DNA from 2 places in the Loktanella sp. F6476L genome. Region 1 is predicted to be linked to the other one. Evidence: riboswitches for the same ligand, from Rfam matches in the RefSeq annotation. Region 1 holds a riboswitch; the other holds the start of a gene.

What was found. Region 1 has a riboswitch for thiamine pyrophosphate ahead of thiM (hydroxyethylthiazole kinase). Riboswitches for the same ligand answer to the same signal wherever they lie in the genome.
Region 2: linked by a shared signal. The riboswitch ahead of thiB (thiamine ABC transporter substrate binding subunit) and the one ahead of thiM (hydroxyethylthiazole kinase) in region 1 are both predicted to bind thiamine pyrophosphate.

The regions. Positions count from the first base shown of each region.
Region 1 covers NZ_JALKAR010000004.1:275,154-290,143, reverse strand. Annotated here, with positions in the region: gene MWU61_RS10970 (calcium/sodium antiporter) at 1-258, opposite strand, end outside; gene tnpB (IS66 family insertion sequence element accessory protein TnpB) at 539-889, opposite strand; gene MWU61_RS10960 (transposase) at 1,036-1,320, opposite strand; gene MWU61_RS10955 (ABC transporter permease) at 1,502-2,239, opposite strand; gene MWU61_RS10950 (ABC transporter ATP-binding protein) at 2,236-2,958, opposite strand; gene tenA (thiaminase II) at 2,958-3,644, opposite strand; gene MWU61_RS10940 (ABC transporter substrate-binding protein) at 3,641-4,579, opposite strand; gene thiD (bifunctional hydroxymethylpyrimidine kinase/phosphomethylpyrimidine kinase) at 4,576-5,394, opposite strand; gene thiE (thiamine phosphate synthase) at 5,391-6,023, opposite strand; gene thiM (hydroxyethylthiazole kinase) at 6,020-6,796, opposite strand; TPP riboswitch at 6,842-6,930, opposite strand; gene MWU61_RS10920 (sugar phosphorylase) at 7,140-8,888, shown strand; gene MWU61_RS10915 (glycosyl transferase) at 8,890-10,110, opposite strand; gene MWU61_RS10910 (HAD-IIB family hydrolase) at 10,125-10,907, opposite strand; gene MWU61_RS10905 (ABC transporter permease) at 10,962-11,720, opposite strand; gene MWU61_RS10900 (ABC transporter ATP-binding protein) at 11,720-12,508, opposite strand; gene MWU61_RS10895 (ABC transporter substrate-binding protein) at 12,560-13,564, opposite strand; tRNA gene MWU61_RS10890 (tRNA-Glu) at 13,834-13,908, opposite strand; tRNA gene MWU61_RS10885 (tRNA-Glu) at 13,954-14,028, opposite strand; gene recJ (single-stranded-DNA-specific exonuclease RecJ) at 14,101-14,990, opposite strand, start outside.
Region 2 covers NZ_JALKAR010000003.1:171,151-186,140, reverse strand. Annotated here, with positions in the region: gene MWU61_RS08745 (glutathione S-transferase) at 1-157, shown strand, start outside; gene MWU61_RS08740 (outer membrane beta-barrel protein) at 154-804, opposite strand; gene MWU61_RS08735 (outer membrane beta-barrel protein) at 892-1,542, opposite strand; gene petA (ubiquinol-cytochrome c reductase iron-sulfur subunit) at 1,923-2,480, shown strand; gene petB (cytochrome b) at 2,493-3,830, shown strand; gene MWU61_RS08720 (cytochrome c1) at 3,842-4,702, shown strand; gene MWU61_RS08715 (ATP-binding cassette domain-containing protein) at 4,763-5,452, opposite strand; gene MWU61_RS08710 (thiamine/thiamine pyrophosphate ABC transporter permease ThiP) at 5,439-6,965, opposite strand; gene thiB (thiamine ABC transporter substrate binding subunit) at 6,941-7,927, opposite strand; TPP riboswitch at 7,964-8,062, opposite strand; gene MWU61_RS08700 (urate hydroxylase PuuD) at 8,118-9,353, opposite strand; gene MWU61_RS08695 (LysR family transcriptional regulator) at 9,458-10,369, shown strand; gene uraH (hydroxyisourate hydrolase) at 10,366-10,719, opposite strand; gene puuE (allantoinase PuuE) at 10,883-12,295, shown strand; gene MWU61_RS08680 (ureidoglycolate lyase) at 12,292-12,780, shown strand; gene MWU61_RS08675 (nucleobase:cation symporter-2 family protein) at 12,844-14,154, shown strand; gene MWU61_RS08670 (bifunctional allantoicase/(S)-ureidoglycine aminohydrolase) at 14,216-14,990, opposite strand, start outside.

The DNA of each region.
Region 1 (14,990 bases):
GGTTAGACCAGCAATCAGCAAAATATTTGCGATGTTTGAGCCGATAATGTTGCCAATTGCGATATCCGGAACGCCGCGTAAGGCGGCTTGCACTGATACCAAGAGTTCAGGTGTTGACGTCCCAAAGCCAACAACTGTCAAGCCAATCATAAGCGGCGAAATCGACAGTCGCTGCGCAATCTTTACGCTTCCTTTAACAAGCGCTTCACCACCAAAAAACAGGCCGATCAAGCCGATCACAATATACAGATAGTCCACGAAAATCCTCCGACGCGGCATGCTGCCGCGTGTCATCTGTATATCGGCTTAGAGTCGTAATGTGACAAGAAGGCTATGAGAATAATGAATGTGAAATCCAACGATGGCCTCAGCCGCAGCGAAGGTCGGCTCCGTCCGCGATGCGGTCATCCAGCATGCTTAAATTAGGCGTGATCTATCAATGTCCGCTTCGGGGAAGCTGCAACGCGGCGCAGGAGGCGATGGTCAAGGGCAGCTAAGGGCCGGAATGACAGCTTCGGTACATATTCCAGCAACGGCATTAAACTAAACCCGGCCGACTGATGCGGCGAGCTGTCACCCGCTTCCAATCTAGCCCTTCAAACAACGCTTCGAACTGTGACTTATTTATTGAAATGACTCCATCGGCGATCCGCGGCCACTCGAATTCCATACCTTCGATGCGTTTGTAGACCAATATGAGACCGGTGCCGTCCCAGACGACCATCTTGAGGCGATCGCTGCGCTTTGATCTAAATATGAATATGGCACCGCTGAACGGGTCTAGTTCAAACTCGTTCATCGCAATCGCAGCTAATCCATCCATCCCCTTCCGAAAATCCACTGGTTTCGATGCGATATAGAATTTAAAGTTGCCTGCCGGAAATATCATGTCTTGGCATCAAGTGCGCAGATCGGCTGTGTGAATTGCGTGACTGGATAGCCGGATGGGAGGCACAATTCGCAGTCACCGTGCTTTAGGGTAATCTGCTTAGTAGGCTGCGGATTTTCCAGCTGATCATGGACGACTTTAATTTCTTAGAATACCTGTGCTTTGGGCTCAGCGACGGGAGGTAGTTTTGTGCCATTCTCCGCAAATTTGTTTTTCCATTTATATGCGGTGTTGTTAGAAACTCGGCACGTTTTTTGAGCATCGCGAACGGAAAGCTTTCCCGAAATCATTTGCTGGGCCATTTCGCGCTTAAATTTGGTTTGCCACATACGGCGTCCATCTTTCCCAACGGGGATTGAATGGCCAAAGATGTGGAAGACTTTGTCAATTTTCTGATCACTTGCAAGCGCACCTAATGTTTGAGTTGTCATGATGCCTGTATCCTTTTTGGACATCATATTAACTCAACAGGGATGCGCTAAGCCCGAAAATAGGGGGGCAGATGCAACGCTTACGCATAATCGAAGCGTCAGTTCTGATGCTGCCGCTGTGAATACGACGGACTACATATATGGATCCGTCGATTATCACCGGTGAAGCACTACCGAGATTTCAGCGTTCGTCACGGCTTAATCCATCCGATACAATTGAAACCGCAAAATAAAGGAATGTCGCCAAGAGGCAAATACACAATAAGCTCGCGAACATTAAGTCTGTCTTCGCTCGCCCGTTCGCCAGTAGCATCAGATAACCGAGCCCCTGCGAGGCGCCCACCCATTCCCCGATCACCGCACCGATGGGCGCATAGACGGCCGCGAGTTTCAGCCCAATTCCTAGAGAAGGGATCGCATGCGGTATTCTGATGTGCCGCATGATCTGGCATTTCGTTCCGCCCATTGTCTGCGCCAAATCTGCAAAGCCGCTTGGGATGCGACTTAAGCCGTCAAAGAATGCGCTGGTGACAGGAAAGAAAATGATCAGTAGCGCCATCATAACTTTCGATGCGATCCCGTATCCTAGCCAGAGCGTGAGGATCGGAGCGAGCGCGAAAACCGGGATGGCTTGCGTCAGGATAAGCAACGGCATGACCAACCGATGAAGCCTTTGAGAGCTGGCCAATAGGATCGCGGTTAATGCGCCAAGGACTGTGCCAAGGACAAGTCCCAAGACGACTTCAGTCCCTGTGACCAAGGTATTCTCAAGGATCAAACGGCGATATTCCCATCCTGTTTGCGCGACGCGCCATGGCGATGGAAGAATGAACTGGGGCACATCGGTTAACCAAACTACGCCATGCCAAAGGGATATCCCGAATAGAATAGGTGTCAAAATATACGCTAATTTGATCATTTGTCGCGTCTCAGGTGATCAAGAAGCGCTGCTTGGCATGCCGTAGTTTCCGCAGCGTATTGGTCGCGGATCGGCTCTGTTGCGGGTGGTTGCCATTGAATTGCCGCGTCGGGTGTCAGAACGGTAATCTGATGTCCCAACCGCACGGCCTCGGCGGGATCGTGCGTCACCAACAACACTGTTTTTCCTTTTAAAACGTCAGCTGCCAGATCCTGCATGTCAGCGCGTGTGCCTGCATCAAGCGCCGAGAATGGTTCATCCAGGAGCGCAACGGGCCGATCCTCCATCAGTGTGCGTGCCAATGCCGCGCGTTGGCGCATCCCGCCGGATAACGCGGCGGGTTTTTCGTTGCGATATGCCGTTAGCCCGACTTTGGCGATAAGTTCTTCGGCGCGTGCGAAATCCGGCTCAGTGCCGCGTAGGCGGTTGCCGATGACTATGTTTTCCAAGACGCTGAGCCAAGGTAGTAACAGATCCGATTGCGCCATTAGGCTGATCTGACCATTATGTGTTGGGCCGTCAGTGGTCGTGATGGTCCCGGAAAATGCACCAACGCAATCCAGCCCTGCAATCAGCCTCAGCAACGTGGATTTACCCACTCCGGATTGCCCCAAAAGACAGGTCCATTGTCCCGCGTGCAGCGTCAGATCAATGGGGCCAAAAATGCGTTGGCCAGCGATGTCGTACTGACCTGAAACGTGAATGGTAGGGGCAGCCATCACGCGCCTTTTAGCCCCATGTCCCAAAAAGCAGCTTCTAGTCGTGTGGCCGTTGTGAACCGGTCTTGAAGGTGTGGCCAACGCGCAGCGCTAAACGGCCGTTCCCCCAATCTACGCACAACAGCTTGGTCGATCATGCGCCCGACGTTGGACATCACGGTCTGATAATCATTGTCCGCATAGGTCGTGATCCAGTCGCGGTAGGGGGTGTCTTTGACTGCTGACGTTTCCAATCGCAACCCGATTTCGCCATAGCCAAAGCAACAGGGCGCGAGTGCTGCCATCAAGTCGAGAAAATCACCCTGTAGCCCTGCATCCATGACGTATCGCGTATAGGCGAGGTTTTCGAATTCTTCGGTTGCGGTGAACAAGGTTTGCTCGTCGATGCCTTCGGCAGCACAGGTTGCGACATGCAGGGCCATTTCGTGATTGACCAATGCATCGACGGTTGCGGCGCATGTCTTCATTTCCGCAAGCGTTTCAGCTTTCACCACCGCCAAGGACCACGCCCGCGCGAAATGGACTAAGAAAACGTAGTCTTGAATGAGGTAATGGATGAAGGCTGCACGCGGCAAAGTCCCATCACCAAGTCCCTCAACGAAGGCATGGTGCGTGTAGGCCTGCCATGCAGTGGGGCAACCGGCCCGCCATCGTGAAAAGGTTTGACCGTAAGACTGATCGCTCATTGCGACGTCACATCAATGGCGATTTTCGATACGGGATGGACCTCTGGTATCAGGCCCGCGTCGTGTAAAAATGCTTCGAACGTCTCGTAACGGCCAGCATCCATCGCTGTCGGGCGCAATGCAAATCGGGGCAGGGTGTCTGCCCATGCGCGTGCGTTAAGCTCATCCTGCAGTTCTGGCGCGGTGTTTGCGAATATCTGCCATGCCTCTTCGGGGTGGTTTACGATGTACTGTGTGGCCCTTTCGGTCGCCGCGAGAAAACGCATGATCATATCGGTGTCCATGGTTTCGGAATTGGCGACATAAATCAGTTCATCGTAGGCCGGCAGCCCTTCTTCTTCGACGTAGAAACAACGCCCTGGCACGCCTTCGATATACATTTGGTTTAGTTCGAAATTGCGGAATGCCCCGATAACGGCGTCGACCTGACCGGACATCAACGAAGGCGACAACGACCAATTTACGTTGATCAATTCAACATCATCCAACGTCAGCCCGTGCGTGTTCAACACGTGCCCCAAAACGGCTTCTTCGACGCCGCCCACTGAAAACCCGACTTTACGGCCTTTCAGATCGGCGGGTGATGCGATTGGGCCGTCAGCACGAGTTAATAAGCAATTCAGCGGTGTCGCGATCAGCGTGCCGACCCGTTGCAAAGGCAGGCCTTCGTGGATTTGAAGATGTAGTTGGGGCTGATAGGAAATCGCCAAGTCCGCACGCCCTGCCGCAACCATTTTGGGCGGGTCCGATGGATCCGCAGGGGCGATCACGTCAACTTCAAGATCAACGTCTGCGAAATAGCCTTTCTCTTGCGCGATGATGACTGGCCCGTGGTCGGGATTAACGAACCAATCGAGCAAAAGTGTCATTTGATCTTGCGCCCAAAGCGGCGCTGCAAACACGGAAAAGGCCGAGGCCAGCAATGCGGTTTTCATGAAAGCGGTTCCTTTGATGCGCGATACAGTTCTGCGAAATGGTGGGTTGGCCCGTGCCCCGATCCAACGGCAAGCTGATCGGCGTGGGCGATTGCGTGGGACACATAAGATTTGGCTGCGGCAACAGCGGCATGAACGTCGCCCGTTTTGGCCAGTTGCGCAGCCAGCGCTGATGACAGGGTGCATCCGGTCCCATGTGTATTGTGGGTAGCGGTGCGCACACCTTCGAACCAAGTGATGTTGTTCGGGGTGACAAGACAATCAGGACTATCGGCATCCGGCAGATGTCCGCCCTTCATCAACACCGCGTCTACTCCGAGCGCACAAAGCTTGCGACCCTGATCCGCCATCTCATCACGTGCATGCGCCACCGGCATGTTCAGCAGTTGGGCTGCTTCCGGCAGGTTTGGGGTTAGAATGGTTGCGATGGGCAGCAGCGCATCGCGTAACACGGCAACCGCATCGGGGTCCAAAAGGGCCGCACCGCCTTTTGCGATCATAACCGGGTCAAGGATGATAGGGACGTCGCGGTCAGTCAGCGCATCAACAACCGCTTGTGCAATATCGGCATCTGCGATCATCCCGACCTTTACGGCATCGACACGGATATCATCAAAAACGGTATTGATCTGGTCGCGCACGAACGCTGGCGGCACCAAATGAACACCGCTAACGCCCTGCGTGTTTTGCGCGGTGAGGGCGGTGATCGCCGCCATCGCAAATGCGCCATTGGCGGATATGGCTTTCAAATCGGCCTGAATGCCCGCGCCACCAGACGGGTCAGACCCCGCAATGCTTAAAACGTTCGGGATCATTGGACGGGCTCCTGAAAGAACAATTGGGCGGCGGCTTTCGGATCAGGTTGCCCGCAAATGGCGGATACGACAGCGAGACCATCCACGCCGGATGCCAATACGTCCGCTTGATGATTGGCTTTCAGCCCTCCGATCGCGACGGTCGGCAGCGACGTCAAAGCGGCCAATTCTGCCAAGCCATCAAAGCCGATCGGTGCCTCGTGATCCTGCTTTGTCGTCGTGCCGAATACCGGCCCGATCCCAAGGTAATCTACGATATCAGGGTCGGCGGCTTGGACAGTAGCAGCTGTTTCGCATGACAATCCCAAGATTTTGTCGGGGCCCAACATCCCGCGTGCGTCTGCCGGAGCCAGATCACTTTGACCGATATGCGCACCGCAAGCGTCGGACGTGATCGCAGCGTCTAGATCATCATTGACGATGACCGGAACACCAGTGCCGACAAGTGCGGCCTTGATTGCGCGGGCCATGTCGACCCGTTCGCGTGTGGTGGCGTCTTTGGCGCGCAGTTGCACCATTGTGACGCCGCCCGCGACCGCCTTTTGGACCGTTTCGATCAGCCCATGACCGCGGCACAGTACCGTATCTGTCACCAGATACAGTCGCAATTGTTGGCGTAGGCTGGTCATGACAGGATCACGTTGGGCAGATCGTCGGGTTGCACGGCGCTTAGCGCATCAAGGAAATGCATCTGAAAACTGCCGGGGCCCTTTGCCTGCTGAGCGGCCATTGTTCCTGCGACCTTGTAATGCGCCAGCGTCGCAAGGGCAGCGTCAAAAGCGGGGCCAGTGGCGGCATAGGCGCCCATCAGCGCTGTTTGCGCGCACCCCAACGCGGTAACTTTTGGCATGATGTCGGACCCGCCTGTGACCTTGGCCGATTGGGTTCCATCTGTCACAAAATCAACGGGACCGGTGACCGCAACCACACTGCCGTGTGCCTTGGCGATTGCGCGTGCAGCATCTTCTGCAGCATCCACGCTGTCGCCGCTATCGGCACCTTTACCAGCGCCCATCGCACCTGCCATCGCCAAAACCTCGGACGCATTGCCGCGTAGGATCGTGGGACGCAACGCCAATAAATCCTGAGCGACGCCCTTGCGATAAGTCGATATGAAATGTGCAACAGGGTCCAACACCCACGGGATGTTTTTGTCATTCGCCGCGTTTGCGGCTGCCAACATGCTCGCGGCCCATGGGGCGGACAACGTGCCGATATTGATCGTCAGCGCGCCACAAATCGGGGTGAATTCTGCAATTTCTTCAGATGCATGGACCATTGCTGGCGAAGCGCCGGCCGCGAGAACGACGTTCGCGGCCACGTTCATCGCGACGTAGTTCGTGATGCATTGCACCAACGGGTTTTGTTCGCGCAGCGCTGCCAAAAGGTGTTGCGGGGCCATGATGTCTCCTTTTTCAGCGGAAAAAAGAGATGACGCTCGCGCAAAGCCTGGAACGTACTACCTCCCTCCGCCAGCATTATCTGGTTCAGGTTCAAAGGGTACGTCTCAGCCTTTCGGCGCCCCTGGTACGGCTTGCGTAAATGCACGGGACAGGCGGGTCAAACGAAAAAATTGCCCCATGGGTTGTCTGATGCCGGGGCGATCAGAATTCTTCTGCCCAATAAGTAGGCGTTTTCTACGAAATACGAAGCGCGCGCGACGCCTGCATGTCGAACTTGACCCGAATGTATGCAGACTGCGTGCAACGGCTTGATCTTAGCGATAACTCTGTTTTTCTGACCCAATGGACACTTCAAAGACAAAGACGCTTCGCACGCAATTATTGCCTCTTATCGCGCAGGTCTATCCGGACATCGATGCGGATATCCTTCTTAGTCAAATCGTAGACGCCTTTTGGCTGGATGGGACCAAACCACGCAAACATGGCCGAACGCCGAGCAATGATCTGTGGACCGAACATGATGCGGTGTTGATTAGCTACGGGAATTCGATACTGGATGGGGCGCACAAGCCGCTGGATTTGCTTCATGATTTCTTGCTGCGCCGTCTGAAAGGTGCGGTGAACGGTGTCCATATTCTGCCGTTCTTTCCTTACACGTCTGATGACGGTTTTGCGGTATCCGACTTTCGGTCCGTTGATACGCAGCTCGGTGATTGGGCCGATATCAACCGGATCGGGGACGACTTTCATCTGATGTCGGATCTGGTCCTTAACCATGTTTCAAGCCAAGGCACGTGGTTCAACAGTTACTTGCAAGGACAAGAACCCTACGATCAGTTCTTTTTTGAAGCCTCGCCAGACGATGATTTGAAGGAAGTCGTGCGTCCGCGTACCACGCCGCTTTTGCAAAAGGTCGAAACCGCGAACGGTCCGCGCCACGTCTGGTGCACGTTCAGCCATGATCAGATCGACCTCGACTTTCGCAATCCAGAGGTGCTTCTGGAATTCCTGCGCATCATTCGCCTGCATGTCGATAACGGGGTGCGCATTGTGCGACTCGATGCGGTTGCCTTTCTTTGGAAGGAAATCGGGACGCCATCCATCCACCTGCCGCAAACCCACGCCATTGTGCAGTTAATGCGGGTGTTGTGCGATTTTGCCGCTGAAACAATCATATTGCTGACGGAAACCAACGTTCCAAAAGCTGAAAACCTAAGCTATTTCGGCAACCGAAACGAAGCCCACGCGATCTACAACTTTCCCCTACCGCCATTGATCCTGCATGCGATGATGTCGGGGTCTGCGCATTACTTGCGTCGCTGGCAAAGCGGGATGCCGCCTGCGCAATTTGGCTGCGCCTATCTCAATTTTACGGCTAGCCATGACGGTATCGGAATGCGCCCCGTCGAGGGTATTTTGCCCGCTGACGAGCAGGCCAAAATGATCGACACAATCAAAGACATCGGCGGTCTTGTCTCGATGCGTGCCTTGCCGGACGGGGGGCAGGCACCCTACGAAATCAACACGACGTTCTACGATGCAACGTCGCAAACTTTTACGGGGCAAGACGATCACCACTTTGATCGGTTTGTCTGTTCGCAGACCATCGTCATGTCGCTTGAAGGGATCCCGGCGTTCTACATCCATTCTATGCTCGCGACACCAAACGATCACGCGCAGGTAGAAAGGCGCGGGATGAACCGTGCGATCAACCGCCATCGGTGGGATTATCCGACCTTGAATGACCTGTTAGATGATCCTGAAACACCGCAGGCGCGGGTCTTAGGTGCATTGACCGAACGTCTGCGGATCAGGTCGGCGCAACCCGCATTTCACCCAAATGCGACGCAATTTACGATGCCGCTGGATAACCGCGTGTTCGGCGTATGGCGGCAAAGTTTGGACCGACACCAATCCATTTTTGCACTCCATAACGTCAGCGCTGAAACGGTTCGGGTGGATCACATGTCAATGAACCTGATTGACGATGAACCCTGGATAGATCTGCTAAGCGGCGATCCGGTCGACATGGATGCAGGGGGCCTGACGCTTGCCCCCTATCAATGTCGTTGGATCAGCAACCGCGGGTAAGTCACTGAAACTCTGCAACATCCGCAAGTGCTGCGGCGTTCATATCTGCCAAGAACAACGGATCAGCCGCGTGAACGCGGTTCCATGTCGGGATGAATGGTGTCTCATGCGGGTTTTCCAAGAAGACGTGCCCTGCGCGCATAATGTTTTCTGCAAACAATTCGATTGATCTTTCTTCCGCATGGCGGTCAATCGACAGCCCGTTCATCTTGGCATCGTTGTAATAAGATTCCAGCAAATCAAGCGCACAGCGATAATAGGTCGCTTTCAGCGTCCGGAACACATTCGCGGTAAACACAGTCCCATCAGCGGCAAGTTTGCGAAAAACAGCTTTGCAAATGTCCGTGGACATCCGGTTCAGACCGGCGCTGGCTTCATCAATGCTAAGCTCTTGATGCTTATGATCGTAAGCATCCGAGATTTCGACCTGACACACCGCTTTTGGCGCAAGGTTACGCCATGCCTCTGACAGAACGCCGATCTCAAGTCCCCAGTCAGACGGGATACGCAGGTCAGGCAAAATCGAGGTCCGCATCGCAAATTCGCCGGACAATGGGTAGCGGAAACTACGCAGGTAATCGATGTAATCGCGGTCGCCGATCACTCGCTTCAGCGCGATCAACAGCGGGCTAACCAACAGGCGTGTCACTCGTCCGTTTAGCTGATCGCCACCAATGCGCGGGTAATATCCCTTGGCGACCTGATACGGGAAGTTCGGGTTCACGACCGGGTAAACCAAGCGGGCGAGCATATCTTTTTCGTACGTCAAAATATCGCAATCATGGATCGCCATGACGTCGCTATCGGCACAGCCCAGCAGATACCCCAAACTGGCCCAAACGTTTTTGCCCTTACCTTTCTCAGACGGGGCAAGACCCATCGCCTCTAGTCGCGCACCAAGCGCCAACATCCGTGGGCTGTCGTTCCAAATGACGATGTGATCTTGGTTTAGGCCTTCAAAGAACGACTTGGCGTGCCGAAATTGCGCTTCGTCTGCTGCGTCTAGCCCGATGATGATCCGATGAAGGTATTTCACCTGCGACAGCTCGGACAGAATGTTCGGCATCGCTTCACGTTCAAGTTCCGAATACAGGCACGGCAGGATCAGCGAAATCTTACGGGTCTGCGAAAAGACATCCAGTTCGTGCTCCATCTCGTCGGTCGATCGTGTGCGCAGGTTATGCAGCGTCGTGATGTTTCCGTTTTGATGAAAGTCAGCCATGATGGATGGTCCTTTTACAGTTTTGGTCGGTCGAGCAATTCAAGAATGGCCGCGTTCCAGCCGATGGGGCCTGCAGCGCTTGTTCGTATGATCCGGCCTTCAGTTTCACCCGCCAAGGGGGGCAGTGGCGCACGGTGCGGGTTTGCGACCACGACGCCGTAGTCTGCGGTCGTCAGCATTTGTACGTCGTTCGGGGCATCACCCAACGCGATGGTGTGTTGGGGCGCGTAGGTTTGAATTATGTCGCGCATTTGAATGGCCTTGTTGCCACCAAAAGACAGGGTCAGAAACCGACCGCCTTGCTGGGCAATGATCCCTTGGTCTTTCAGATGCTCAATGAATCGACGCTTCTGCGCGTCAGTGCCACGCCATTGCCCCGGCTCAGAAAACGCCCGCTGCTGCGCTAGCTTTGCGTCGTCTTCCGGCAGGCCCGTGATGTCTGAAACCTGTTTTGCGGACATATCGCCAAAACCAACAAACTGTACGCGCAACTCTGCGGGTAAGTCACCAATTGCGCTTCTCAGTTCGGGGTAAGTCCCCGTTTTGACGACTTCGGTTGTCTCGGCAGGTAGCAGGCCTGCGCCGTTTTCGACAATCGCGGGCCATTGATCCAACCCAAGATCAGTGCGGAGCACGCTAACCTCGGCCGCTGTTTTGCTACTGGCCAAAATGACCGCAGCCCCGATGCCCGCGAGGGCAGACAAGGCAGGTTGCGCCGGCGTCCACGCGTATGTGTCGTGATCAATCAACGTCCCGTCTAGGTCGGTGAAAACCATCAATGGCAAACGGCTAGCCATATTAGAGTGCCCCAAAGTCAGAGACCGTTGCGCGCGAAGTGAAGGCGAAATTGATCAGCTTGCCTCCCGTTCTGCCCAGCCTGCAAAATAACGTTCAAGGACGATAACGGCATAGTACAAAACAATCCCGAGAAAGGCCAAAGCAATCAGAACCGCAAACATCAAGGGATAGTCGCCGTTGGTTTCGCCGGACTTGAACAACGCGCCCAAACCTTTGCCATGCGGGCTGACGATTTCGACCAGATTCGTGCCGATAAAGGCCAACGTCGCTGACACTTTCAGCGCACCGAAGAATTCAGGCAGCGTCTTTGGCAGCGCGATTTTCTGGAAAATCGTAAAGCGAGACGCACCAAGGGCACGCAAAATATCACGGTATTCGGGTTCAAGCGTCGATAGGCCGATCCCCACAGACACCGCGATGGGAAAGAAGGAAATCATGAAGGCCATCAGCACCGTATTGAAATCGTGCTGTCCGATGAAAATCAAGGAAATCACGGGCACCAAGGTGGCTTTTGGGATTGCGTTGAAGCCGACCAAAAGCGGGTACAGCGCATCGCGTGCGATCTTGGAAAAGCCAATGATCATGCCTAGGGCCGTGCCGAAAATGACCGCCAGCAACAGCCCCGCGACAGTCCGCCAAAGCGTTTGCCAGCCCATCGTGAAGAAAAGCTCTTTGTATTTCCAGAATGCTGGCGGCAAATCGGACGGAGACGCCATTTTGTAGTTCGGCCAGTCATTGACCCAAACCAAGGCTTCCCAAAGTCCGATGAAAATCAACACGGCCAGGACTGGAACGGCAATCTTACGCAGCATCAATGCACCTCTGCGTCGCGGCCTTGCGCGATTTTGATTTGATCGCGGAGCACATGCAGCATGTCCGCGACCTTTGGTGTGTACAGCACATCGAGACCGCGATCTTCGGGCAGGTCGATGTCCATCACAAACTGGGTTTTCGCGGGGCGACCCGATAGAACGATGACCTGATCGCCAAGGTAGACGCTTTCACGCAGATCATGGGTAATCAGAACGGCCGTAAACGGTTCAGCGCGGCGCAGATCACGCATTGTCTGCCACAGATCTTCGCGCGTAAACGCGTCCAGCGCGCCGAATGGTTCGTCCATAATTAGCACATCCGGCTTGTGTACGATGGATCGACACAGCGACGCACGCTGGCGCATCCCGCCGGATAATTCAGACGGACGTTTGTCGCCAAATCCCGTCAGTCCGACCATATCGAGCAGGTCCATCGCGCGCGCGACGCGGTCTTTACGGGACATGCGGGGGGCGACGATTTCAAGCGGCAGAATGATATTATCAAGGATCGTCCGCCATTCCAGCAGCACTGGATTTTGAAACGCCATGCCAACGGTATTGCGCGGGCCTTTGACGCGTTCGCCGTGCAGCCACACTTCGCCTTCGTCAGGTTTCAACAGCCCTGCGACCAATCGGGTCAGCGTGGATTTGCCACAACCAGATGGGCCGACAACAGCGGCGAATGTCCCAGTAGGAACCGCAACATCTAAACCGTTTAACACGGGAAGAGGGCCGCTGTCAGTGGCGTATGCGTGGGTTACGCCTTTGATTTCGATAAGGTTTTCGATTGTAATAGCCTTTGGTAGATGGGCCGCCGACAGTCGCGACGGCCCAATTCCTTATTTCAACATCAAGCTGCCATCTGTCGGCAAATAACTTCCATCGAAGTAAAGCGCCGCATCAGGTTCAGTCGTGAACTCGTACACAGACTTCGTCTGTTCAATCGCGCTGGCCATGCGGTCCGCGTCAATCGTGCCCATGCCGTTTTCAGCTACGAAATCCGTCAGGACGTTGGCATCAATCGCCATTTGCAGACGCTCTGTTTCCAGTGCCGCATCGGCAGCCGGGTTACGTTCCATCAGCGCCGCAATCGCTGCGTCAGGCGTCGCAATCGCGTCTTTCCAGCCCAAGCCGACAGCGGACAAAAAGCCAGTGATGATCTCAGGGTTCGCGGCGGCAAAATCCGTGTTCACGATGATCGCGTTGCCGTACAAATCGACGCCGTAATCGGCCATCAACAAAACCGAAATGTCGTCATCCGGCACGCCCAAACGTTTCAGGTTCAAAGTAGAAGAGAATGAAAAGCCGGTGATGGCGGCAACATTACCTTCAGCCAACATCGGTTCGCGCGTCGGGAAGCCAACGGGTTCGACTGTAATCGCATCCGCGTCGATGCCTGTCTCAGCTGCAAAAATCGGGAATTGCGCCCAAGCGCCATCAGGTGGCGGTGCGCCCAATACCTTGCCTTCCAAATCCGCAGGGGCTTCGACGCCCAGCGACTTGCGGCCTACAACGGCGAACGGCGGTTTGTCGTAAACTATCATCACGGCAGTGACGGGCGCGCCCGGGTTTTGGTCGAGAAAGCGCATCAGGGAATTGATGTCGGCGAATCCAACAGGGAAGGCGCCTGTTGCGACCTTCGGAATGGCATCTAGCGAACCAGATCCTTCGCTAATCGTGACGTTCAGATCGGCGGTTGCGAAATAGCCTGCGTCGAGTGCATGAAAATAAGGCGCTGATGGCCCTTCAAATTTCCAGTCTAGCGCGAAGGGCAGGTCTGTCTCGGCCCAAGCCGAAGACGCCAACGTCATCGCGACAACTGCCGAGATTGATTTGTAAAACATGAAAGATTCCCCGTGTGGTGTGACAGGGTGACCGTTCCGTAAATGTGGAATGAGGCCCAGAGAACAGCAGGTGAATGCACGAGTGACCAATCGGAAAAGTCTATAAATTGGGCGTAAATCGACTTAACGCCTACCTTTTGTGCAAGTGGGTGGCCCATCGCAGTGCGAAGGACGACCGTCACTTCAACGACCATTCAGAAAACACGCCAATCCAAGCGATGCCAATCGTGGCATGCAGCTGTTTGATTTTGGTGTAAATTCAGATCCAATGGCAGTCCCTAGGGGAATCGAACCCCTCTTTCCAGGTTGAAAACCTGGCGTCCTAACCGATAGACGAAGGGACCGCGCTTGGTCTGCGATTAAGGGTATAACCGCAAATGTTGTACCAATGGCAGTCCCTAGGGGAATCGAACCCCTCTTTCCAGGTTGAAAACCTGGCGTCCTAACCGATAGACGAAGGGACCACGCTTGGTACGCGGCTTCTAGTAAATGGCAACTCCAAGAGCAAGTCCCTTTTTCGGACTTTTCGCACTTTTCTAAGCAGGGGCCGCATCTTCCAAACGCAGCTGCGGCGACCTGCGGCCTTGCCACGTATTTACTTCCAAACGTCCGGCCAAATGAAACCTTGCGCCGTTGTGCTTCATCAGCATTGGACCCATCGGTCCGTCCATCGCGCCAAAGCTAATTGCGTCGATCCGCGCACCCAGACCATCGCCGAACGTGACCTTGAGGTGATTTGCACCAACTTGTTTTGCAAACAGAATTTGGCAGTCCGGAAACCCAAAACGTGGGGCAGGGGCGCCCGCACCAAAGGGACCCGCTTTTTCGATTTGTTCGATCAGCTCAACAGACGCGGCACCGGGCATCAATATGCCGTCCAGACGCAGATCGGCGGGGCCGATATCGCCTGCGCCTTGTTTGGCCAGCAGCTCTGAAATCCGCGCCATCGCCGAATCAAGCTTGTCACGCGCAACGGTCAGGCCCGCTGCCATTTTGTGACCGCCGCCCTTGATCAATAATCCTTCAGCCGCGACCCGTTGGATCACCGCGCCGAGGTCGATGCCCGACACAGACCGCCCTGATCCTTTGCCTTCGTCGCCATCAAGGCCAATAACAATCGCGGGGCGGTTGGTCGCTTCTTTCAAACGCGATGCCACGATGCCCACGACACCCGGATGCCATCCTTCGCCCGCAGCCCAAACCAAAGGCGCGTCAAAGCCGCGATCTTCGGCTTGCACCATCGCCAAATCACGGACCTGCGTTTCGACTTCTCGACGTTCCGTGTTCAATTCATCCAGACGGGCGGCCATGTCGCTGGCTTCTTGCGGGTTATCGGTCGCCAAAAGGCGCGCGCCCAAATCCGCTTTGCCAATACGGCCGCCCGCATTCACGCGCGGCCCCAGCAAGAACCCAAGATGATACGACG
Region 2 (14,990 bases), on a different contig from region 1:
AGGGCCGCTAGATATGTCCCATATCGCGGTCGCTTGTGCGTTGTCTTATGTGGATTTACGGCACGATGTGCGGAACTGGCGTGACGGTAAGGGCGACTTGGCCGCTTGGCATGCCGCATTTGTGGAACGCCCGTCGATGCAGGCGACAGCGACTTAAAAGCTAAAGCTGACGCCGACGTTTAATGCGTTGGTAAAGATGTCGGACGTCAGCGATCCGCCGCCGTCCAATTCCACGTCGTTGGACGTGAACGTTCCTTTGTATTCGCCAAAGACCGACCATTCGTCGTTCACGGGATAGGTCACCCCTGCAAGCCACGTCGCGGCCACGCCGGTGATTTGGTATTCAAAGGTGTCGGACCCTTGGTAGCGGACTTCGACCCCAGGAGCTGAAATGCCGAGACCCGCGCCAACATAAGGCGTGGCGTCCCCGACGGCGTTTTGCCAGCGGCGGTACCCGTTGATCGTCCAAGTGTTCAGCCCGTCAGTGAATTCGAGCGCGGAAAAGCCCGCGGGCAATTCGCCGTTCGGTGGTCTGACCTTGTTATGGGCATAGTCCAGACCATAACCGTATTCTGGCGTGCGCCAGTTTGTGATGCGAAAACCTGCGTAGATCGGCCAGTTGAACGACTGTCCTTCCCACTTTTGTTCAAAGCTAAGGTCAGGAATCGTGCTGTCACCAGTAACGTTGATGTCGGATGGCGGCCCAGACTGGTTTCCCAGATAAAGGCTGACTTCGACTTCAGAAAGCGCCGCTGATGGCACTACAAAACAGAAAAGAATGGTCGAAATTGACCGGTACAGCATAGAAACGAATCCCTTTGGCAGTCGTCGTACCGAAAAGGTTACGCAGCTTCCCCTGATCGCGCAAATCAAACTCGCGCGAGATGCTAATTAAAAGTTGAAGCTCACCCCAACGTTGAGCGCGTTCGTAAAGATGTCGCTGGACACTGTTCCGCCAGTATCCAAGTCACCTTCGTTGACCGTGTAAGTGCCTTTGTATTCGCCAAAAATCGACCATTTGTCGTTAATTGGCATGCTGGCACCAGCGATCAGAGTGGCGGCAGGACCGGTCACCTGATAGCCAAGGGTCCGGCTGTCAGCGGTCAGAACCTCTACATGTGGGATAGACAGCCCGACACCGCCCCCGACATATGGTGTGATCTCGCCCAATGCGTCTTGCCAGCGGTAATACGCATTTGCCGTCAATGTGTTCAGACCATCGGTAAATTCTAACCGATCATACCCTGCCGGCAATTCGCCGTCCTGCGGGTACACTTTGTTATGTGCGAAATCGACGCCGTAACCAAACGATGCGCTCTGCCATTTTGTGACACGAATGCCATAGTAGACGGGTGCATCAAATGACCGACCTTCCCAATCGATGCCGAAAGTCGCGTCGGGAATCACATCGTCGCCTGCAATCGTTACATCAGACGAAGGCGCGTTTTGGATGCCGCCGTAAAAGCTAAGTTCAACCTCAGCAGCAGCAGTGTTTGCAGCGAAAAGCGGGATCAACAATGAAATAAGGCGGATGGCGGTCATGGCGGTGGTCCAGCGTTGCAGGTTCCATTCCGCTATAGACCCCTGTTTTGCCCTGCTCAACCATCCAAAACGCCACATCTGTTCACCTCTTCGCTAGTTTCCGCCGAGAATCGAATCAGCAATTACGCTTTCTTGCCCACGATTGCGCAGGTCTGGGGGAATCGCGCTGATAAGACGCAGGATATAGTCCCAGAATAAAGTATGGCAGGTTTAACGGGTTAGCGACGCGTAACACTTAGACATCAGATAACAGGCTGCGCCCGAATGTCCGCTGGACTGGCAGGGAATTGCCGTCTAAACACCGCCGCAATGGGCGGCCCTTTATGGAACGACCTCTATTCGTGCGGAATGTCCGCAACATTAAAACGGAGATGCACCCCGTGTCACATGCAGACGAACACCAGGGCACACGCCGCGACTTTATCTACTACGCCACCGCTGGTGCGGGCGCAGTGGTTACAGGCGCTGCTGTCTGGCCGCTGGTCAATCAGATGAACCCCTCTGCCGATGTTTTGGCCTTGGCCTCTATCCGCGTTGATATCAGCGCGATTGATCCCGGCACACAGATCACTGTGCTGTGGCAGGGTAAGCCGGTTTTCATCCGGAACCGCACAGAAGAAGAAATCGCAGAGGCCCGTGAGGTCAGCGTTGACGATCTGCCTGATGCAGAAGCGAACAACGACAACCTTGGCGAAGTGCCTGCGACCGACGAAAACCGGTCCTTGGACGAAGCTGGTCAATGGCTGGTGCAAATGGGTGTTTGTACGCACCTTGGCTGCGTGCCGCTTGGCGATGCTGGTGATTTTGGCGGTTGGTTCTGCCCGTGCCACGGTTCTCACTACGATACGGCTGGCCGTATCCGTAAGGGTCCAGCACCGCGCAACCTGCCTGTTCCCGTCGCGTCGTTCATCGACGAAACAACAATTCAACTCGGTTAAGGAGAGATACCCATGGGCGGCATTCCCCACGACCATTACGAACCAAAGACGGAATTCGAAAAGGGCCTTGATAAGCGCTTGCCAATTGTAGGCTTGCTGCACGGCACTTTGATGATCCCGACTCCGAAAAACCTGAACTGGATGTGGATTTGGGGCATTGTCCTGACATTCACATTGGCGCTGCAGATCATCACCGGCATCGTGCTGGTTATGCACTACACGCCACACGTTGATATGGCGTTTGCGTCTATCGAACACATTATGCGTGACGTGAACGGCGGCCATATGATCCGTTACTTCCACATGAACGGGGCATCCTTGTTCTTTGTGGCTGTTTACGCCCACATTTTCCGCGGTCTTTACTACGGGTCTTACAAGGCACCACGTGAAGTCACATGGATCATCGGTATGCTCATCTATCTTCTGATGATGGGGACCGCGTTCATGGGCTACGTTCTGCCATGGGGCCAGATGTCGTTCCACGGTACCGCCGTTATCACAGGCCTGTTTGGGGCGATCCCGTTCATCGGTGAAAGCATCCAGACATGGTTGTTGGGTGCTGGCGCCGTTGGCCAACCTGCGCTGAACCGCTTCTTCTCACTGCACTATTTGATGCCGTTCATCATTGCCGGTCTCGTGATCCTGCACATCTGGGCGTTCCACACGACAGGCAACAACAACCCAACTGGTGTTGAGGTACGTCGGACATCAAAAGAAGACGCACAAAAAGACACGCTGCCATTTTGGCCATACTTCGTGATCAAAGACCTGTTCGCACTCGCTGTGATCTTGGTCGTGTTCATGGCGGTTGTTGGCTTCATGCCGAACTACTTGGGCCACCCTGACAACTACATCCCTGCGAACCCGCTTGCGACACCTGCACACATCGTTCCAGAATGGTACTTCTTGCCATTCTACGCGATCCTGCGGGCCTTCACTGCAGACGTTTGGGTTGTTCAGATTGTTCAGTTCCTGAGCTTTGGCATCATTGATGCGAAATTCTTCGGTGTTCTCGCGATGTTTGGTGCGATTGCAGTCATGGCGTTGGCGCCTTGGTTGGACACATCTTCTGTTCGCTCCGGTCGTTACCGTCCAATGTTCAAATGGTGGTTCGCGCTGCTGGTTGCCGACTTCATATTGTTGATGTGGGTTGGTGCCCGTCCGGCTGAATTCCCGTATGACTGGATTTCTTTGATCGCCTCTACTTACTGGTTTGCCTACTTCCTCGTTATCCTGCCATTGCTCGGCGTGATCGAGAAGCCAGACACACCACCGGCGACTATCGAAGAAGACTTCAACGCGCACTACCCGGCCAAAGGCACTGATGGTGCCACACAGCCGGCAGAGTGAGGAAAGATACAATGACTATGTTCCGTAAACTCACCCTTTCAGCCGTTGCTGCCGTGTCCCTTCTGGGGACACAAGCGGCGGCTGCCGGATCCGAAGTGCACATTCATGACGTTGATTTTTCATTCGATGGCATGTTCGGGTCTTTCGACCAGATGCAACTTCAGCGTGGTCTGCAGATCTACACAGAGATTTGTTCGTCATGCCACGGTCTTGAACATGTAGCGATCCGCACACTTGGCGACGAAGGCGGTCCTGCACTGCCCGAGGATCAGGTTTTTGCCTACGCTGAATTCTACGAGGTCTTTGACCCTGCATTGTTCGACGGCGAAGGCGATTTCCGCACAGCCACACCAGCTGACAAATTCCCAGCTGTGACATCAGCAAACGCGCCCGACCTGTCCTTGATGGCAAAAGCGCGCGCTGGTTTCCACGGTCCATATGGCACCGGCCTTGCCCAGTTGTGGTACGGCATGGGTGGCGCTGAATACATCACAGCGCTGCTGTCCGGCTACGAAGAAGAACCAGAATGTGCGGCTGATGCGAACATGGATGGTTACTACAACACGGCGTTCGCGTCTGGTGGTTTCCCTGCAAGCTGCATCGATGAAAAAGGCAAGCACATGGTGCCTGGATCATGGATCGGCATGGCACAGCCAATCTACGGCGGCGACATCGACTTTGCTGACGGCCATTCCAACGACATCCACCACATGTCCGAAGACGTCGCAGCGTTTCTGATGTGGACAGCTGAACCAAAGATGATGGCGCGTAAGCAGGCTGGTCTGACCGGTGTGATCTTCCTCGCGATCCTGTCTGTACTGCTTTACCTCACAAACAAGCGTTTGTGGGCGCCGCACAAGCACAAAGACTGATATCGTCTTGAACCAATTTGAAAGGCCCGCCAGTTTGGCGGGCCCTTTGCGTTTCGGGTGCTAGCCCAGATAGGCTTTTAATGCCGCTGGTGGATCGTCGAAAATCTGTTGCCCGTCGACGGGTGGGTGCGCGGTGCCCTCAGCGACCAGCAGCACACGATCAGCGATACGTCGCGCATCGTCTGGATCATGCGTCACCATTACAATGGATTTGCCTGCCGCTGCCAAGGTCGATGTGACCAATTCCAGCATTTCGTCTTTGAGTGCAGGGCCCAAGGCCGCGAACGGTTCGTCCAGCAAAACCAAAGGTCGATCCGAAACGAGCACACGGGCCAATGCCGCGCGGCTTTGCTGGCCGCCGGACAGCGCGTTCGGTTTGCGCGATCCTAAATCGGTCAAGCCAACTTGCGTCAGAGTCTTCGCGACCGTCTCTTTTTGGGCGGTTGAAAGCTTTAGGTCGGGCCTAATCCCCAGACTGACGTTCTGTTCAATCGTTAGATGCGGAAATAGATTGTTGTCCTGAAACAACATGCTGGCGGGGCGTTCACCGGGCGGTTGCTTAGACAATGATTTATCGTTCCACAGGATGTCGCCTGCGGTCGGTGCGATGAATCCGGCAATCGCTGCCAAAAGCGTAGATTTGCCGCCACCGGACGGACCAATGATCGCGGTAATCCCCGTTGGGATCGTAAGGTGCGCAGCCAGATGGAACGTGCCCTGTGTCAGAGTTACTTGATCAAACGTCAGCATCAATGCGTCCTCCACGATCACAAATCCAAAACAGCAACAGGCTGAGCGCAACCAAGAGCAGCCCGGCACCCGCTGCCGCGTCCATCTGATACGCGCCCATCAGCCGGTACATCGCAAGCGGTAAGGTCGCGCCGTTTTCATCCGCGAATAAGGCGATCACTCCCAAATCTCCCATGGACAGCGCTGCCGCGAGGCCAAGCGCAAAGCCCAGTGGCCTGCGTATGCGGGGTAGCATGATCAGGCGCAGCCGTGTCCAGCCAGTGACATTCAGCTGGTCCATCAACCGGCCATAGTCGGCGACAACGCCATCAACGGCAGGCGCAATGGACCGCAGCGCAAATGGTAATGCCAGCGTCGCGTTGACCAATGCTGTGACAGGCAAGGCAAGATCGGATGGCCGCCAGAAGGGAAAGACAATTAGGAACAACCCTGTGCCCACGACCAGACCTGATGCGGAAAGAGGCAAAACGCCAATGATCGACACGATGCGCCCGCCTTGCAAGGCAAGCGCCAAGGCCATCGTGATGCAAAAAATTGCAGATACGAGGGCGACAAACACCGATCGGGTGGCGGCTTGGATAATGCTGAATGGTAATTCGGACAGGCTCATGATTCCGTTGATCACGACCATCGACAGGGGCACGATCAGAAATGCGGCGGCAAGGCCGATCCAAGCAAAATCGATGGACCGCGACCCATCCCAACGCTGCACCACACGGTCCAGACCCGCGCCGAAACCATCCACGGCCGTGACCTGCCAAGCAACGATGGCGGCGATAGTGCAGATGCCAAACTGGATACAGGCCAGCAAAGCGGCACGCCCAAGGTCGAAATCGAACCGGACAGCTTGATATATGGCGAGTTCCACTGTCGTTGCCTTCGGCCCACCGCCAAGGGTCAACGCGACCGCGAAACTGGTCAGGCAAATCAGGAAAATGACAAGAAACGTTCCGGGCAAAACGCTGCGCAACATCGGCCATTCCAACAGGCGACCGACAGGTGCGTTTAGCGTCGCCGCAAGCCGGAAACGTTCAGACGGGATCGCGAGCCAGCCTTGCAGAATGAACCGCGTCGCGAGTGGCAGGTTAAAGAAAACATGCGCCAGAACCACGCCATGAAAACCGTAGATCGTAAAGGTGGGTAGGCCCAACGCCTCTAACCCTGCATTCAAAATACCGTTGCGTCCGAAAACTGCGAGCAATCCAAGAACGGCCACGATGACGGGAAGAATAAACGGGGCACCAAGCAGGGTGATCAACGCGCCACGCCCGCGAAACGATTGTCGTGCTAAGGCGCGCGCGACGGGGATCGCGATGATAATGCTGACCAATGCAGATACAAATGCCTGCGATACCGTAAATTTGATCGCGGCCCAATCTGCGGCAGAAAGGCCAGTGCCCACTTCGGCCCGCATCGCAACTGCGATCAACGTGCCAAGCGTCAGCACCAGCACCAACATCCCCGCCATGACGGCGGGGATGCGCGTGATTATTGGGACAGCGCTGCGCGCCATTCGGCCAATGCCTCTTCACGGACCGCAAGCGCATCTTCCGGTGTTTTCAGCAAAGATGTGGCTGGCGCGATCAATGTGTCGAAACCGTCTGGCAGACCATCCGCAGGTGTGGCGGCTGGGTACATCCAGTTGGTTGTCGGGATGATTGATTGGAACTCGTCTGACACCATGAATTCCAAGAACTGGTCAGCCAATTCAGGCACATCGGTGCCGGCCACTTTGCCAGCGACTTCGACCTGCATGTAATGGCCGTCACTGAATTCCCATGCGACCTTGCTATCGTCTTCTTCGGCGATCAGGTGGTAGGCCGGTGATGTGGTGTAGGACAACACGGCATCCGCTTCGCCATCAAGGAACAGACCGTAGGCTTCGGACCAACCGGGTGTCACGGTGACAATGTTGTCAGCGATTGCGTCCCAGAATTGTGGGGCTTCGTCGCCATAGACTTCTTTCGCCCACATCAGCAGACCAAGGCCCGGTGTGGATGACCGTGGGTCCTGGATCACGACCTTGATGTCGCTCTCGGCCAATTCGCGCAGTGACGTAGGTGCGTCCGCGTCGGCGTTGCCCACAAACGCGAAATAGCCCCAGTCGAAAGGCATGAATTCCGTGTCGGTCCAGCCCAATGGCAGCGTCAGGTCAGCCGTGATGCCGTGCGGTGCAAAAAGACCTGTTTCACGGGCTGCGGCTGTCAGGTTTGTATCCAGTCCGAGCACGATATCGGCTTCGGTCCGTGGTCCTTCCAGCTGCAAACGTGCCAGCAATGCAGCGCCGTCACCAGCCCCGACAAATTCCAGATCACATGCGCAGATTTCTTCAAACGCCGCTTCCACCGCAGGGCCGGGGCCCCATTCGCTGGTGAAGCTGTCGTAGGTGAGAACAGACAATTTCGGGGTCTCTGCCGTGGCTGCAGTCGCCAAGCAAAGTCCCGCAACAGCTGTCAGATAAGTGGTTTTGAACATCGTATCCTCCAAATGCGACGGGCGGATTGGGGGATAGCGTGCGTGCTAAACCTTCCCTCCGCCGGTCTTAACCGGTTCAGGTTCAACGGGTCAGCTTGCGCAATCTCAGCCGTATTGGCCCCCCGAGGTAGGGCGTTGGTAGGATGCTTTATGGGGAAGGGCAAGGGTAGCGGTTAACGCATCTTAGCGGCTAGCCATCGTTTCTAGCGTTTGTGATCCACGTGATCAGCGTTTCGCGGGCGTCATCGTCCATCTGTATCGCGTTGGGGGGCGGCATGGCGTGTGAAACGCCAGCGTGTAGGTAAATCTGGGTTGCGTGTTTGGCGACGTCTGCTTGCGTTTCAAGGTACACGCCTTTGGGTGCCCAGCGAATGCCATCCCAGAACGGTTCGCGCGCGTGGCACATTGAACAATTGCCAAGCACGGTGTTGTAGGCGTCGTCGAACCCTTCGGCTGACGCATAATGCTGTTCATAGGGCGTCATCGCGCGGGCTTCGGCCTGTTCGATGGTTTCTGTGGACCTGACCGATGACAGCCAAGCGATGATCAGCATCAGCAGCACGGTGACCGCCCACGTCCAGTTTGGACCTGCACCCGTGGCGTGCATCGTGTTGAAGTAGTGCCGGATCGTAACGCCCGTCAGGAAAATCAGGCTGGCGATGATCCATGCGTATTCAGTCCCGAACGCCAGTGGGTAATGATTTGACAGCATCAAGAACACGACCGGCAAAGTTAGGTAGTTGTTATGTGTCGACCGGAGCTTCGCGATCTTTCCGTATTTTGCGTCAGGCGTGCGCCCTGCTTTCAGGTCTGCGACAACGATACGTTGGTTCGGCATGATCTGGAAAAACACGTTTCCGGTCATGATCGACGCGGTGAAAGCGCCAAGATGCAGTAGCGCGGCGCGTCCGGTGAATATCTGGTTATACCCCCACGCCATTACGACGAGGATGATAAACAGCAACACCATCAACGTGGTTGGTTGTTCGCCAAGCTTGGATTTGCACAGGAAATCATAGGCCAACCAACCGATGGTCAGTGATCCGCCAGAAATCAGGATGCCCTGCCACAACGTCAGATCAGCCTTGGTCGGATCGAGCAGGAATAACTCGCCACCGACCCAATAGACGATCATTAAAAGGGCTGCACCGGAGACCCACGTGATGTAGCTTTGCCATTTATGCCAGATCAGGTGTTCGGGCATGTTCGGCGGGGCGACCAGGTATTTCTGAATGTGATAAAAACCGCCGCCGTGCACCTGCCATTCTTCGCCATGCACACCGTCGGGCATGTTCGGTGCTTTCTTTAGTCCAAGATCAAGCGCAATGAAAAAGAACGATGCGCCGATCCACGCCATGGCCGTGATCACGTGCAGCCAGCGGACGGAAAATGCGATCCAGTCCCAAAGAATTGCCATGTCGTACATTAGGGTCTCCGCCGTGCCGTGTATAAAGTGCGGCCACACTAGGCCGCTTGTGATTGTTCTGCTATTGCTTGGAATGGCCAAACAGCATCAAAAAACCCAGAACAATGTCATACCTCGATAATATCCGAACTTTTGTGCGCGTCTACGAACTGGGCAGTATGTCTGCTGCTGGGCGTGATTTGCGGATATCGCCTGCTGTGACATCGGCGCGGATATCGCAACTTGAGGAAAAATTAGGCGTCCGGCTGTTCCAGCGGACCACGCGCAGCCTGACCGCGACCGAACAAGGCCAAGCGTTCTATGGTGGGGCCTGCGAGGTACTAGAGGCCGTCGATGCAGCCGAAGCGAAGGTCGTGAACATCACTGATCAACCGCGCGGATCGCTGTATGTTGCCGTGCCATTGGGCATTGGGAAACGCTTGATCGCGCCACTTATTCCCGGTTTTTTAGAAGAATATCCTGACGTGCAGGTCAGGTTGCGGTTGACGGACCGGACGGTTGATTTGACGACGGAAGGGTTAGATCTGGCGTTTTTCATGGGCCAACCGACGGACAGCAATCTGCGGATGCGCAAAATCGCCGATGTGGAACGCGTGCTTTGTGCGGCGCCCGACTACATCGCGGCCCGTGGTCATCCTCAGAACGGCACGGCGTTGATTGCGGACGGCCATGAATGTCTGAACCTGCGCTTTCCGGGTGCGACCGAATTCCAGTGGCGGTTAATGACCCCCGATGGGCCCAAGAAGTTTCAAGTCGCGGGACGTTACGAATGTGACGATGGCGATGTGTTGACCAATTGGGCGTTGGCTGGCTGCGGGGTTACGCTCAAGCCGGTATTCGAGGTCGCGGATCACATTGCGGCCGGACGACTTGTTGTGGTGGCGGATGAGACCCCCCCAACGCCTGTGCAGCTGGCCTGCTTGTTCACGCACCGACGCAATCAGGACCCCAAGACAAGGTTGTTCATGGACTACGTGATCAGTCGGATCGCACCGATTGTCCGCGCCGCCGATTAACTACCGCGATAGGTGCTGTAACCGAACGGGGATAACAGCAGTGGCACGTGATAATGCGATTGCTCTGACATGCCGAACCGGATCGGGATGATATCAAGGAACCGCGGGTCCTCAGCCGGCGTGCCGATCGCGTCAAGGTAGGCGCCCGCGTGAAACACCAATTCGTAGGTGCCGATGGTGAAATCTGCAGCAGGCAAAATCTGGCTGTCTGTGCGTCCGTCATCGTTGGTGGTCAGCGATGTGATGTGCGTCCGCGTGTCACCATCAATGCGGTACAGGTCGATTTTTAGACCCTGCGCAGGGCAGCCGCGCGCCGTATCGAGAACGTGAGTTGTCAAAAATCCGGTCATAACAGGTCTTTCCGCTGCAAAAGGTGCCTCTGGTGAGGTCGATCTATACGTCAGCCTGCCGCAAGTGCCAAAGGGGACGTGCAAGAGGCAGCTTCATGTTTTATTTGAAAACCAAGCTGATCAGTTTGATTTACAAGGTACCCGCATGATCAAGGAAAACAATGTGAACCGCTACCCCCGTGATATGACTGGTTACGGCGCCGTCCCGCCCGCAGCCAACTGGCCGAATGGGGCCAAGATTGCTGTGCAAATCGTGCTGAATTACGAGGAGGGCGGTGAAAACAATATCTTGCACGGTGATCCCGCGTCAGAGGCGTTTTTGTCCGAAATCACAGGGGCGCAACCTTGGCCGGGGATGCGTCACTGGAACATGGAATCCTTGTACGAATACGGATCGCGTGCCGGTTTCTGGCGTGTGCACCGGATGCTGTGGGATTTGCCAGTCACGGTTTACGGCGTCGCCACTGCGCTTGCACGTGCCCCTGAACAGGTCGCGGCGATGCAGTCTTCGGGCTGGGAAATCGCCAGCCACGGTCTGAAATGGATCGAACACAAAGACATGCCAGAGGACGAAGAACGCGCCGCAATCGCTGAATCCATCCGTTTGCACACCGAAGTCACCGGTACCCCGCCGCGCGGTTGGTACACAGGCCGCTGTTCGAACGATACGGTGCGGTTGGCCGCCGAAACTGGCAAGTTTGCGTATATCGCGGACAGTTACGCCGATGATCTGCCGTACTGGATGGAATTTGGGGATCAAGACCAGTTGATCGTGCCGTACACGATGGATTGCAACGACATGCGGTTCGGCATTCAGGCAGGTTTCACCGCAGGTGATCAGTTTGAAAGCTACCTGAAAGACAGTTTCGACACGCTTTACGCTGAAGGTGCGGCTGGTGCGCCAAAGATGCTGTCGATCGGTTTGCACTGCCGGATCATCGGCCGTCCTGGGCGTGCTGCTGCCCTGCGCCGCGCGATCGAGCATTTTCAGTCGCATGACGGTGTTTGGTTCGCCACGCGTGAACAGATCGCGGATCATTGGGCCGCGACACATCCGCACCAGCGTTTTGCCCGCCCGTCGCAGATGGATCGCGCGACCTTTGTCACTGAATATGGCAGCATTTTTGAACATAGCCCGTGGATTGCCGAAGGTGCGCATGCGTTGGAACTTGGGCCGACGCATGACACCGCACAGGGCGTGCATTCGGCACTTTGTCGCGTGTTCCGCACAGCATCCGATGATCAACGCTTAGGTGTGTTGCGCGCGCATCCAGATCTAGCCGGTAAATTGGCGGCGGCGAAAAAACTCACCGCCGAAAGCACCGCAGAACAGGCAAGCGCGGGCCTCGATGCGTTGACCGACGACGAACGTGAAATGTTCCAAGACCTGAACGCGCGTTACGTTGAAAAACACGGGTTCCCATTCATCATCGCAGTGGGTGACAATACGAAAGCGACCATCACAGCCGCCTTCAACCGACGGCTTTTCAACGACACGGCTGATGAATTGCAAGAGGCCTGCCGCCAAGTCGAACGCATCGCGCAACTCCGCCTAATCGCGAAGTTCGGCACATGACCGTCCTGCATTTGCAATCGCTGACGGTAGAGGCGTTCGCGCCGTTTGGTGATGTCTTAGAAGTCGCTGGCGACCCTGATAAAATCATCAACCAAGGGCTTTGTGGGCGGCATCATGACCTCGCCCAGCTCGACTTTGCAGATGGCAAGGCCGGGATCAGCTTGTTTAACGCGCAGGCCCGCAGTTTTCCGATCGCGCTGGATATGATGGAACGTCACCCCGACGGCAGCCAAGCGTTCATCCCGATGACGCACACGCCATTTGTTGTGGTCGTCGCTGCGGACGACAACGGCAAACCGGACCACCCACAGGCGTTTCTGACGCAAGCAGGCCAAGGCGTGAACTATCACCGCAACACATGGCACGGCGTACTGACGCCGATCAGCACACCGGGGCTATTCGCAGTGGTGGATCGGATCGGGAAGGGTCCGAACCTGCAAGAGCATTGGTTTGAAACAGCGTTTCAAATCGCGCAAAACGCATGACACTTGCGAAAAGAGACCAGCGTCAAGACTGGCAAAACGACCAACAAATAGGGACACAAAACAATGACAGACATAAGATATAGCGATCCAAATGTGACGCCACCCATCGCGCAAGCCATACCGCTGGGCTTACAACACGTGCTTGCGATGTTCGCATCCAACGTGACGCCATCGATTATCGTGGCAGGTGCTGCGGGCCTTGCTTTTGGCGGGCCAGAGCAGATTTATCTGATCCAAATGGCGATGCTTTTTGCTGGTATCGCGACCTTGTTTCAGACTGTCGGGATCGGACCAATTGGTGCGCGACTGCCGATCATGCAGGGCACAAGTTTTGCTTTCGTTGGCGTACTGGCCGGAATCGCCGCGACGATGGGTCTTGGTGTGGCGCTGACGGCCTGCATCATCGGCGGCGTTGTGCATTTCCTTCTGGGGGCAGTTATCGACAAGCTGCGGTTCCTGTTTCCACCACTGGTGATCGGGCTCGTTATTCTGGCGATCGGTCTGTACCTCATTCCAGTTGCGATCAAATACGCAGCCGGTGGTGCGGCTGATTTCCAAATGGCGGCTGAAAGTTTTGGGTCGCTGAAACACTGGTCGGTCGCGCTGACAGTGATCGTCGTGTCGCTATTGCTCAAGTTCTACACCAAAGGCGCATTATCCAATGCAGCGATCCTTGTCGGTCTGCTGGCAGGTTACGCCTTGGCATGGGTGCTGGGCATGGTCAGCTTTGGTTCTGTGGCGGGTGCGTCGTGGATCACGTCGATCCAGCCGTTGCCATACGGGTTTGAATTCAACCTTGGCGCCGTGATCGCCGTGACATTGGTGTCAATCGTATCCGCGATTGAAACTGTTGGCGACGCGTCAGCGACGGCCAAAGCAGGCGCACAGCGCGAAGCAACTGACGCGGAAATCGCTGGTGCGACCTATGCAGACGGTCTTGGGACAGCGGTTGCGGGTATCTTTGGTGGCCTGCCAAATACATCCTTCAGCCAGAACGTCGGCATTGTCGGGATGACCGGCATCATGAGCCGCCACGTTGTAACAATTGCAGGCCTGATCATGATCGTTTGTGGTTTGATCCCTAAGGTCGGGGCAGTGATCGCATCCATGCCTCTACCAGTGCTTGGTGGCGGCGTGATCGTGATGTTCGGCATGGTGGCTTCTGCTGGCCTTAACATGCTGACTGACGTCAACATGACACGCCGCAACATGATCATCATCGCGGTATCACTCGCCTTCGGGCTGGGCCTGAACTTGGTACCAACCGCTGTGCAATATCTGCCAGGCGTCGTGAAGGTCTTGGCAACGTCAGCAGTTGCACCGACGGCATTGATGGCGATTGTCCTAAACCTGATCCTGCCAGAAGAAGAGTAAAGACTAACAAAGCCGGTAAACAAATAAGGCACCTGCAAACGCGGGTGCCTTTTTCATTTGGTCAGCGGGTTAAGGGTTTCAATCCCATGTGCCGGTTCACGTCCTTGTATAACAGATACCGGAATTTGCCCGGTCCACCTGCATAACACGCTTGCGGGCAGAACGCGCGCAGCCACATGTAATCGCCGGCCTCGACCTCGACCCAATCGGTATTCAGCCGATAAGCGGCTTTGCCTTCCAACACATACAGCCCGTGTTCCATCACGTGAGTTTCCAAGAATGGAATCACAGCACCGGGTTCAAACGTCACAATAGTCACATGCATGTCGTGGCGCAGATCAGTCGGGTCGACAAAGCGGGTCGTACCCCATTTGCCGTCTGTATCCGGCATAATCGTTGGGGCGATATCATTTTCGTTCAAGATCAGCACCTCTGGGGCGGACAAACCGGGGACAGCTTCGTAGGCTTTTCTGATCCAATGGAACCGCAAAGTCGTGTCGGATGTGTTCCGCAAACTCCAGTCGCTGGCGGGCGGGATAAAGGCGTATCCGCCTTCGTCTAGCTGATGCGTCGCGCCGTTGATCGAAAGCGTGGCTTTCCCTTCCACGACAAACAAAACCCCCTCGGCGCTCGCGTCTGTCTCTGGCGTGTCAGAGCCACCGTTCGGGGCGACTTCCATGATGTAATGCGAAAATGTCTCGGCGAAGCCAGTCATAGGGCGTGCAATCACCCAAAGGCGCGTGTCGTTCCAAAATGGCAGGAAACTGGTCGTGATATCACGCATCGTGCCTTTAGGGATAACAGCGTAAGCGTCTGTAAAAACAGCACGATCCGTC